DNA from 2 places in the Caulobacter sp. 05L422 genome. Region 1 is predicted to be linked to the other one. Evidence: predicted binding sites of a transcription regulator. Region 1 holds the regulator's gene; the other holds the start of a gene.
The links. The regulator HrcA, encoded in region 1, represses chaperone genes, less so after heat shock. The targets are predictions, from matches to a motif close to GTTAGCANTCNNNNNNNNNGANTGCTAAC.
Positions count from the first base shown of each region.

Region 2: the regulator HrcA is predicted to act here: its motif matches at 3,510-3,538, upstream of groES (co-chaperone GroES).

Region 1 is NZ_JBFTOB010000016.1:121,043-126,057, reverse strand. It holds gene AC1DMQ_RS16440 (glutathione S-transferase N-terminal domain-containing protein) at 1-585, shown strand, start outside; gene AC1DMQ_RS16435 (DUF2975 domain-containing protein) at 925-1,461, shown strand; gene AC1DMQ_RS16430 (helix-turn-helix domain-containing protein) at 1,484-1,714, shown strand; gene rph (ribonuclease PH) at 1,885-2,607, opposite strand; gene hrcA (heat-inducible transcriptional repressor HrcA) at 2,730-3,806, shown strand; gene grpE (nucleotide exchange factor GrpE) at 3,817-4,434, shown strand; gene AC1DMQ_RS16410 (low molecular weight protein-tyrosine-phosphatase) at 4,480-4,962, opposite strand.
Region 2 is NZ_JBFTOB010000001.1:15,135-20,149, reverse strand. It holds gene AC1DMQ_RS00095 (hypothetical protein) at 1-218, opposite strand, end outside; gene AC1DMQ_RS00090 (hypothetical protein) at 338-901, shown strand; gene AC1DMQ_RS00085 (hypothetical protein) at 1,083-1,211, opposite strand; gene groL (chaperonin GroEL) at 1,453-3,099, opposite strand; gene groES (co-chaperone GroES) at 3,157-3,447, opposite strand; gene AC1DMQ_RS00070 (protease inhibitor I42 family protein) at 3,668-4,051, shown strand; gene AC1DMQ_RS00065 (VOC family protein) at 4,051-4,461, shown strand; gene AC1DMQ_RS00060 (DUF4345 family protein) at 4,599-5,015, shown strand, end outside.

The sequences.
Region 1 (5,015 bases):
CCCATGTCGCCCTTCGCCCGCAAGGTTCGCGTGGTCGCGTTCGAGCTGGGCCTGGCCGACCGGGTGGAGCTGGTGATCGCCAGTCCCTACACCGACGAGAGCCTGCGGGCGATCAATCCTCTGTCGAAGATCCCGATCCTGATCCCGGACGCCGATGAAGGCGGGGGCACGCCGATCTTCGACTCGCCGGTGATCTGCGACTATCTGGAAGCCCTGGCCGGCAGGACCCTGACCCCCGCCGCCGGTCCGGAGCGCTGGGCCGCCCTGACCCGGCAGGCCATGGCCGACGGCATGGGCGACGCGGCCCTGGCCATCGTCCGCGAAAGGCTGCGCGACGCCCCGCACCGCCAGGACCTGTTCGACCGCCAGACCGCGGCGCTGGCCGCCGCCCTCGACCTTCTGGAGGCCGAGACCCCGCCCGCCGATCGCTTCGAGATCGGCGAGATCGCGGTCGCCGCCCAGTTGGCCTATCTGGACATTCGCCAAGTTCTGGACTGGCGCGAGGGCCGTCCGAACCTCGCCGCATGGTTCGAAACCGCCAGCCGCCGGAGCTCGATGGTGGCTACGGCGCCACACCTCGCATAATCCGTTCGATGAGCGCGATCATTACAGAGGTTTAATATCGTTTATCGATAAGCGACATTGGCGCTGGTGGAATCGCTCCTTATGTTCGCGCCATGGGAGACACGCCATGTCGGCGCGGTCCCGCACCCGACCCGAAGGCCCGCCAATGTCCGCCGCCAGACTGTTCCGCATCGTCGACGTCGTCGCCACCCGCCTGGCCACGCTGACGCTGATCGCCGGTCTGCCGCTCGCCGCCGTGACCTTCGCGATCAAGACGTTCTGACCCGAGGTCCAGCTCGCCTTTGACCCGCCCCGATCCGCCGGGGCATGGTCGGCGTTTCTGCGTGAGGGGATGAGCGGATGCGCGCCTTGGGGCCTGGCTCGGTATCGAGTTTCCTGAAGATCATTCTCGACGTGATCTATGTGGGTCTGTGGGTCTGGGTCAGCCTGTTGGCGATCTTCACGGTCGCCGTGCTGCTGCTCAGCTTCAATCCCGAATTGATCACTTCAAGACTGCATATCGGCGGCTCGCTCGACGAGCTAGTCAACAAGGGCGTTCAGCGCGCCGGCGCCATGGGGGCGTGGGCGCTGCTTTCGGGAGGCTGGATGGTGATCGTCGAGCGCCTGCGGCGGGTGTTCGCCACCCTGACCGCCGGCGATCCGTTCCATCCGGACAATGTCCGCCGCCTGCGGGTGGTGGGCCTGGTCCTGGCCGCTCTCGAGATCGGCAACTACATCTTCGCCGGCTTGGCCAAGTGGCTGGCGCCGGACATCACCAGTTTCTCCGAGCGCTCGTTCAGCTTGAGCGCCTGGTTTCCGGTCCTGGTGGTGTTCGTCCTGGCCGAGGTCTTCCGCGAGGGCGCCCGCCTTCGACGGGAAGCCGAACTGACAATCTGACTCCGCGGAGACGAAGAACCCCATGGCCATCCGCGTGCAACTGGACCGCATCCTCCTGGAAAGACGGATGTCGCTGACCGAGCTGTCGGACCGGGTCGGCGTGACCATCGCCAACCTGTCGATCCTCAAGACCGGCAAGGCCCGCGCCGTGCGCTTCACCACCCTGGACGCCCTGTGCCGCGAACTGAACTGCCAGCCGGGGGATTTGATGACGTACGAGCCGGGCCCGGGCGACGCGCACGAAGAGGACTGAGATCCTTCTCCCCTTGCGGGAGAAGGTGTCGGCGAAGCCGACGGATGATGGTCTCTCGAACGCAAAACGCCGCGACCGGCCCAACGGCTGTCGCGGCGTTTCTGTTCTTCAACGCCTCACCCGACCGCCTTCGGAGGCCACCCTCTCCCGCAAGGGGAGAGGGATTTCGATTACTTAGCCGCCGAAACCGCTTCGCGCTGCTTCACGAACAGCTCGCCGATGCCCTTTTCCGCCAGGGCGAACAGGGCGTCGAACTCGGCGCGGGTGAAGCCGCGCTTTTCGCCCGTGGCCTGGACCTCGACGATGTCGCCGGTGTCGGTCAGCACGAAGTTGCTGTCGGCCTCGGCGCTGGAGTCTTCCTCGTAGTCGAGGTCGAGCACCGGGGTGTCCTTGAACACGCCGCAGGAGATGGCCGCGACCTGGCCCAGGATCGGGTCGGTCTTCAGCACGCCTTCCTCGATCAGGTAGTTGACCGCGATGCGCAGGGCGACCCAGGCGCCGGTGATGGCGGCGGTGCGGGTGCCGCCGTCGGCCTGGATGACGTCGCAGTCCAGGCTGATCTGGCGTTCGCCCAGGGCCTTCATGTCGACGACGGCGCGCAGGGAGCGGCCGATCAGGCGCTGGATTTCCTGGGTGCGGCCGCTCTGCTTGCCCTGGGCGGCCTCACGCCGGCCGCGGGTGTGGGTGGCGCGGGGCAGCATGCCGTACTCGGCCGTGACCCAGCCGGCGCCCTTGTTGCGCATCCAGCCCGGGACGCTTTCCTCGACCGTGGCGGTGACCAGCACCTTGGTGTGGCCGAAGCTGACCAGGCACGAGCCCTCGGCATAGCGGTTGACGCCGGTTTCCAGCGTGACTTCGCGCGTTTGGTCTGGGGCGCGTTCGGACGGACGCATGGGAAACTCCGGGGCTTTGCGTGATAGGATGGGGCCGCTTATCCTAGTTAAGACGGTCGTCCAATCCCGTCGAAACCCGAGGGGACCTCCCCCGGGACCCTGGCGGCGCGTTCGAAGGCTACATGACACAGCTCTTTTCGGGGTTTTCCGCTCAGACTCCCAGCCTCACGGACCTGGACGCCCGCGCCCGCGACATCTTCCGGCGAGTCGTGGAATCCTATCTGGAGACCGGCGAACCCGTCGGTTCGCGGACCATTTCGCGCGGCGGGGTGCAGTTGTCGCCAGCCTCGATCCGCAACACCATGCAGGACTTGGCCCAGTTGGGCCTGCTGGACGCCCCCCACACCAGCGCCGGCCGCATTCCGACGCACGCGGGCCTGCGGATGTTCGTCGACGGCCTGCTGGAGGTGGGCGACATCGGCGAGGAGGAGCGGCGGATGATCGAGTCGCGCCTGTTCGCCCACGGCCGCTCGTTCGAGGAAGCCATGGGCGAGGCCAGCGCCATCCTGTCGGGCCTGGCCGGCGGGGCCGGCGTGGTGGTCGCCCCGGTCCGCGAGGGCGGGGTCAAGCATGTGGAGTTCGTGGCCCTGGGCGCCGACCAGGCCTTGGCGATCATGGTGTTCGACGACGGCACGGTGGAGAACCGGCTGATGAAGCGCGCGGCCGGCGTCACCCCAGCCTCGCTGCAGGAGGCCTCCAACTTCCTCAACGCCCGCCTGCGCGGCCGCACCCTGAACGAGACCAAGCTCGAGATGGCCGCCGAGCTGGACACCGCCCGGCGTGAACTGGACGCCGCGGCGGCGCGTTTGGTCGAGGACGGCCTGGCCGCCTGGAGCGGCGGCGACGACCCCGACCGCGCCCTGATCGTCCGCGGCCGGGCCAATCTGCTGGCCGACGCCAGCGCCCGGGAGGACCTGGAGCGCGTGCGGCGGCTGTTCGACGATCTGGAGCAGAAGGGCCAACTGATCGGCCTGCTGGACGACGTCCGCACCGCCGAGGGCGTGCGCATTTTCATCGGGGCCGAAACGCGACTCTTTTCGCTTTCGGGTTCCTCCCTGATCGCGGCGCCCTATATGACGGGCCGACAGAAGGTGTTGGGGGCGATCGGCGTGATCGGCCCCACCCGCTTAAACTATGCCCGGGTGATCCCGCTGGTGGACTATACCGCCCGCGTGCTCGGCCGGATGATGGACGGATAAGGACTGAGAGATGACCGACGAACAAACGCCGGCCGAAGACGTGGCCTTCGAGGCCGACGACGCGTCGCAGGAAATCGAGGCGCTGAAGCTGGAAGTGGCGGCCCTGAAGGATCAGGCGCTGCGCTACGCGGCCGACGTCGAGAACACCAAGCGCCGGGCCGAGCGCGAGATGAACGACGCCCGCGCCTATGCGATCCAGAAGTTCGCCCGCGACCTGCTGGGCGTGGCCGACAACCTGTCGCGCGCCACGGCCCTGAGCCCGCGCGACTCGCAGGATCCGGCGGTGACCAACTACATCATCGGCGTCGAGATGACCGAGAAGGAGCTGCTGGGCGCCTTCGAACGCAACGGCCTGAAGAAGATCGACCCGACCAAGGGCGAGAAGTTTGACCCCCATCTGCACCAGGCGGTGATGGAGCAGCCCTCGGACGAAGTCGCCGCGGGCGGCGTCATCCAGGTGCTGCAGGCCGGCTACGAGCTGATGGGCCGCCTGGTCCGTCCGGCCATGGTCGCCGTGGCCGCCAAGGGCTCGAAGGGCCCGGACTCGCCGGCCGAACCGACGGCGGGCGCCAATCCGTACGCCGGCAACGGCGCGGATACGGGCGGGACGTTCGACACCAAGGCCTGACCTTGAATATCCGCTCATCCCGGCGAAGGCTGGGATGAGCGGGATTTAGGATTGGGCCTCGATCCGATCCGCCAGCCCCTTCGCCCCCGCCACGGCGTCGGCCCACGTGATGTCGAAGTCCGCGTCGTCGCCGTAGTACGGGTCGGCCACCGACTTGCCTTGTCGACCCTCGACCACGTCCAGCAACAGCAGCAGCTCCGCCGTCGCATCGGATGGCCGGATCCGCTTGAGGTCCGCGAGATTGTCGCGGTCCAGCGCGACGACGTGGGTGAAGCGACGGAAATCTTCCGGCTTCACCTGACGTCCGCGATAGCCGCCGATGTCGATCCCTTGCCGCAGCGCCACCGCCTGGGCCCGGCGGTCCGGCGGGTGGCCGACGTGCCAGCCGCCCGTGCCAGCCGAATCGATCTCGACCTCCAGGCCCCGACGCTCGGCCTCCGCGCGGAAGGCGGCCTCGGCGAGGGGCGAGCGACAGATGTTGCCCAGGCAGACGAACAGGACAGAGGGCAGGACGGCGGCGCGCTTCACGGATGAGCCCTCAACAACGGGCCGCGCCGCTTGCGCGCGACCCCGACAGGGCC
Region 2 (5,015 bases), on a different contig from region 1:
CGCAACGCCTCGACCGGTTCGCGGCCGCCCGACGGGCTGGAGGCGACGGGGCCGGTCTGCATGGCCAGGTCGACGGCGGCCCATTCGGCCTGGGCGCGGTCGGGCTTGCCGACGGCGAAGTAGTGGCGGACCGGCAGGCGTTCGCCCGCGATCTCGACCATCACGCCGACGACCCAGCCTTGAACGATCAGATCGGCGTCGGGGCGCTGGCGGAACATGCGACCGGTGTAGCGATTTCGCGCGCCGGCTCAAGCTCCGCCACAATCGCCTAAGCGCCGCCGTAAATCTGTCCGTCGGCTCCGCACAACCTTCGGACGAAAGCGGGCGGAGCCGGTCGATGATCGCGCGAGGGCGGTGGAGAACGCGGCCGGCGGCCGGCGGGGTCGGCATGGCGGTCAACGCCGGCCTGCTGGCCTTGCTGACCCTGGTCCCCGAAGCGCCGCCGATGGTCGATCCGCCCGCCGTCCTGGTCACCCTGGACCCGCGCGAAACCAGGGTCGACCGGCGGCGGACCCCGATCGCGCGCCGGGCGGGCGCGCCGACCTCGACGGCCTCGCCGCGCCTCCCGCCGCCGCCGGACGTCGAGCCCCTCGCCACGGCTCCAGCCGCGACCGGGTCCGACCTGTCCAGGACGGTGGAGCCCCGCTGGCGGGTGGGCGGCGGCGAGTATCTGGATCCCGCCACGGCCCGTCGCGCGCGTCGCGCCTGGGAGGCGGCCGAGGACCGCCGCTACAAGCGCGCCTGCCTGGGCCAGTCGGACGAGCACATGACCGAGGAGGAGAAGTTCGCCTGCTGGGACGCCTGGGGCGGCGCCGCCCCGCTCAGCGGATCAGGCGGATCGCGACCTGGGCGGCGATACCCAGGAGCAGCCACAGAGCCACATCCACAAGGACCACGTTGATCCCCGCCACATGCGGCTCCGGCGACCGGCGAGAGAGCCCGTCACGCATAGCGTTTCTCCCAGCGGACACGTCGTGCGCATGTCCCGCCGGCAAGGTACGCCTGCAATCTTGATTGGCATATAGGGCTATACTCTCGCAAAAAGAGCAGTATCGACCCTAGTCCCGCTTCGGGCCCGGTCCCTAGCCCAGGACCTGGAACGCCGCCTGGCTGACGAGGCCGAGGACCAGCCACAGGCCGAGCCCAAGCACGATAAAGACCGGACGCGGCGACCGCCGGTCGCGGAACTCGTGGATGTCGTGACGCGCCATGCCCAGCCCTCCAGGAAACGCAGCGTGCGTTCGCGGAGTCTGGAACGGGCTTGGCCGTATTTTCGCTGCATGAGTTAACGTGGCTGTGATCGGTTATCCACAACCTGGGCAGGCAGCGGCGCCATTTGCGTCAAAAACGATCAGAACGGCGGCGGACTTGCCACCAGAGCCCCAAAGAAAAAGGGCGGGACCTTTCGGTCCCGCCCTTCTCTTTCGTTCAGCCTGAGCTGACCTGGACGTCTTAGAAGTCCATGTCGCCCATGCCGCCCATGCCGCCGCCGGGAGGGCCGCCAGCGCCGCCGCCCTTCTTGGGGGCTTCGACGATCGCGGCTTCCGTGGTGATCAGCAGGCCGGCCACCGAGGCGGCGTCCTGCAGAGCGGTGCGGACAACCTTGGCCGGGTCGATGACGCCGTCGACGATCAGGTCGACATACTGCTCGGTCTGGGCGTTGAAGCCGAAGGTCGGGCTGTCGTTCTCCAGGATCTTGCCGACCACGATCGAGCCTTCGACGCCGGCGTTCTCGGCGATCTGGCGGATCGGAGCCTGCAGGGCGCGACGGACGATCGCGATGCCGGCGGTCTGGTCGTCATTGTCGCCGACCAGGGTCGCCAGGGCCTTGGAGGCCTTCAGCAGAGCCACGCCGCCGCCCGGAACGATGCCTTCTTCCACGGCCGCGCGGGTCGCGTTCAGGGCGTCGTCGACGCGGTCCTTCTTTTCCTTCACTTCGACTTCGGTCGAGCCGCCGACGCGGATGACCGCGACGCCGCCGGCCAGCTTGGCCAGACGCTCTTGCAGCTTTTCCTTGTCGTAGTCCGAGGTGGTGTCCTCGATCTGCTTCTTGATCTGCGAGATGCGGGCTTCGATGGCCGACTTCTCACCGACGCCGTCCACGATGGTGGTGTCGTCCTTGGTGATGGTGACCTTCTTGGCCTTGCCCAGCATGTCGAGCGAGACGTTCTCGAGCTTGATGCCCAGGTCTTCGCTGACGACTTGAGCGCCGGTCAGGATGGCCAGGTCTTCCAGCATGGCCTTGCGGCGATCGCCGAAGCCCGGAGCCTTGACGGCGGCGACGCGGAGACCGCCGCGCAGCTTGTTGACCACCAGGGTGGCCAGGGCTTCGCCCTCGACGTCCTCGGCGATGATCACCAGCGGACGGCCCGACTGGACGACGGCTTCCAGCACCGGCAGCAGCGGCTGCAGCGACGACAGCTTCTTTTCGAACAGCAGGATGAGCGGCTCTTCGAGCTGAACTTCCATCTTGTCGGCGTTGGTGATGAAGTACGGCGACAGGTAGCCGCGGTCGAACTGCATGCCTTCGACGACGTCGAGTTCGGTCTCGGCGGTCTTGGCTTCCTCGACGGTGATGACGCCTTCGTTGCCGACCTTGTCCATGGCCTTGGCGATCATCTCGCCGACGTCCTTGTCACCGTTGGCCGAGATGGTGCCGACCTGGGCGATCTCGTTGTTGGTGGTGACCTTCTTCGACGACGCCTTGATGGAGTCGACGACGACGTGGACGGCCTTGTCGATGCCGCGCTTCAGGTCCATCGGGTTCATGCCGGCGGCGACCGACTTGAGGCCTTCTTGCACGATGGCTTGGGCCAGGACGGTGGCGGTGGTGGTGCCGTCGCCGGCCTTGTCGTTGGTCTTCGAGGCGACTTCGCGGATCATCTGCGCGCCGAGGTTTTCGAACTTGTCAGCCAGTTCGATTTCCTTGGCGACCGAGACGCCGTCCTTGGTCGAGCGCGGAGCGCCGAAGGACTTTTCGATCACGACGTTGCGGCCCTTGGGGCCCAGGGTCACCTTCACCGCGTTGGCGAGGATGTTGACGCCGCGCAGCATCTTGTCGCGCGCGTCCGAGGAGAAATAAACGTCTTTAGCGGCCATTTGAGAGCCCTTCTAAAAGAGAAACTTGGGTTCGAAAGCGGTCGAGCAGTCGGGCCTTTAGGCCTCGACGATGCCCAGGACGTCGCTTTCCTTCATGATCAGCAGATCCTGGCCGTCCACCTTCACTTCGGTGCCGGACCACTTGCCGAACAGGATGCGGTCGCCGGCCTTCACGTCCAGGGCGACGATGTCGCCCTTGTCGTTGCGGGCGCCGGGGCCGACGGCGACGACTTCGCCTTCCTGCGGCTTTTCCTTGGCGGTGTCGGGGATGATGATCCCGCCCTTGGTCTTGGTTTCTTCTTCGACACGCTTCACGAGGACGCGGTCGCCGAGGGGGCGAAATTTCATGGGTCGATCTCCGTCGGGACGGTTTTAAAGATATGGTCCGTCGGCAAGCGGGGAGCGTCGCTGTTAGCAGTCGCTCCCATCGAGTGCCAACGCCGGGCTGGAGTTAGGACCGGCGGTGTGGGGAGTCAAGGACGACGGCTCCCGATTTGCTGTGGGCGAAATCGGTCCCGGGCCGCACGATGATCCGGCGACGGACAGAGATGGGGACGAAGGCGGCGACATGAAGACGATCTCGATCCTGGCGACCCTGCTTCTTCTCGGCGCCTGCGCCACGCCCGCGCCCACGCCGCTGCGCACGGTGACCGACGTCGACGCCGACGCCGGGGTGGTCGAGCTTGTGACCGGCCAGGACCTGGAGATCGCCCTGCCGCTGAACGCCGGCACGGGCTATGCGTGGCGGCTGGACCACGAGGCCCCGCCCCTGCTGGCCGGCGGCTCCAGCTTCGAGACCGAGGCCAAGGCGCCGGGCGCCCCGGTCCGCGCGGTCTATCGCTACACGGCCGCCGGGCGCGGCCGCGCCGACCTCTCCTTCACGCTCAAGCGGCCGTGGGAGGCCGACCAGCCCGGCGACCGAAGGGTCGTCTTCCATATAAGGGTGCGCTGATGATCGATCATATCGGACTGCGGGTCACGGACCTGGCCCGGTCGAAGGCCTTCTACGACGCGGCCTTCGCGCCGCTGGGCATCGACGTGGTGATGAGCATCGGCCCCGAGATCACCGGCGGTTCCGAAGTGCTGGGCTACGGCCCCAGCGCCGACGGCCGCGACATCCAGGCGGGCAAGCCCAGCTTCTGGATCAGCCAGGAAGAGGCCCTGACCGGGCCGATGCACATCGCCTTCGTCGCCAAGACCCGCGCGGCGGTCGACGCCTTCCACGCCGCGGCCCTGGCGGCCGGCGGCAAGGACAACGGCCCGCCCGGAGTTCGGCCGCATTATCACCCCAACTACTATGGAGCTTTCGTGTTCGACCCGGACGGCCGCAATGTGGAAGCCGTTTGCCATGCGCCCGCCTAGAGCGTGACAGCCGAAAGTGGATGCCGGTTTCGGCGCCTGTCACGCTCTAAATGTTTGAACTAGAGCCTGTTCATCCGTTTCTGATTCCATCAGAAACGGACAGGCTCTAGAGGGTTGGAGACCAGACCAGCGTGACCATTTCGAGCTATGGCCTTTCCCTCATCCTGGCGATGATCGCCTGCGTGATCGGCGGGGTGTTGGGCGGCCTGACCCTGGTGCGGCCAGGTTCGGTGCTGGGGCTGACCGCCCTGGAAGGCGCCGACGACGAGGCCTCCGCCGCTCCCCTGACCGGGGGAAAGACCGAGGGTCGGGCCCTGGGCGGCCTGCTGATCCTGTCGCACGCCACGGCGGCCCTGTTCCTCGGCTACCAGTCGAACGTGGGCGCGGCCATGGCCTTCGCCCTGGCCATGGCCTGGATGGGCGCCGCCCTGGGCCGCGCCGTCTCGGCCCTGGTCGATCGGGCCGCCATGGACAAGGCCCGGGGCCGCTTCAACCTCAGCAGCCTGGCCTTCGAGGTGATGATCGCCGTCACCCTGTCGCTGCCGTTCTTCAAC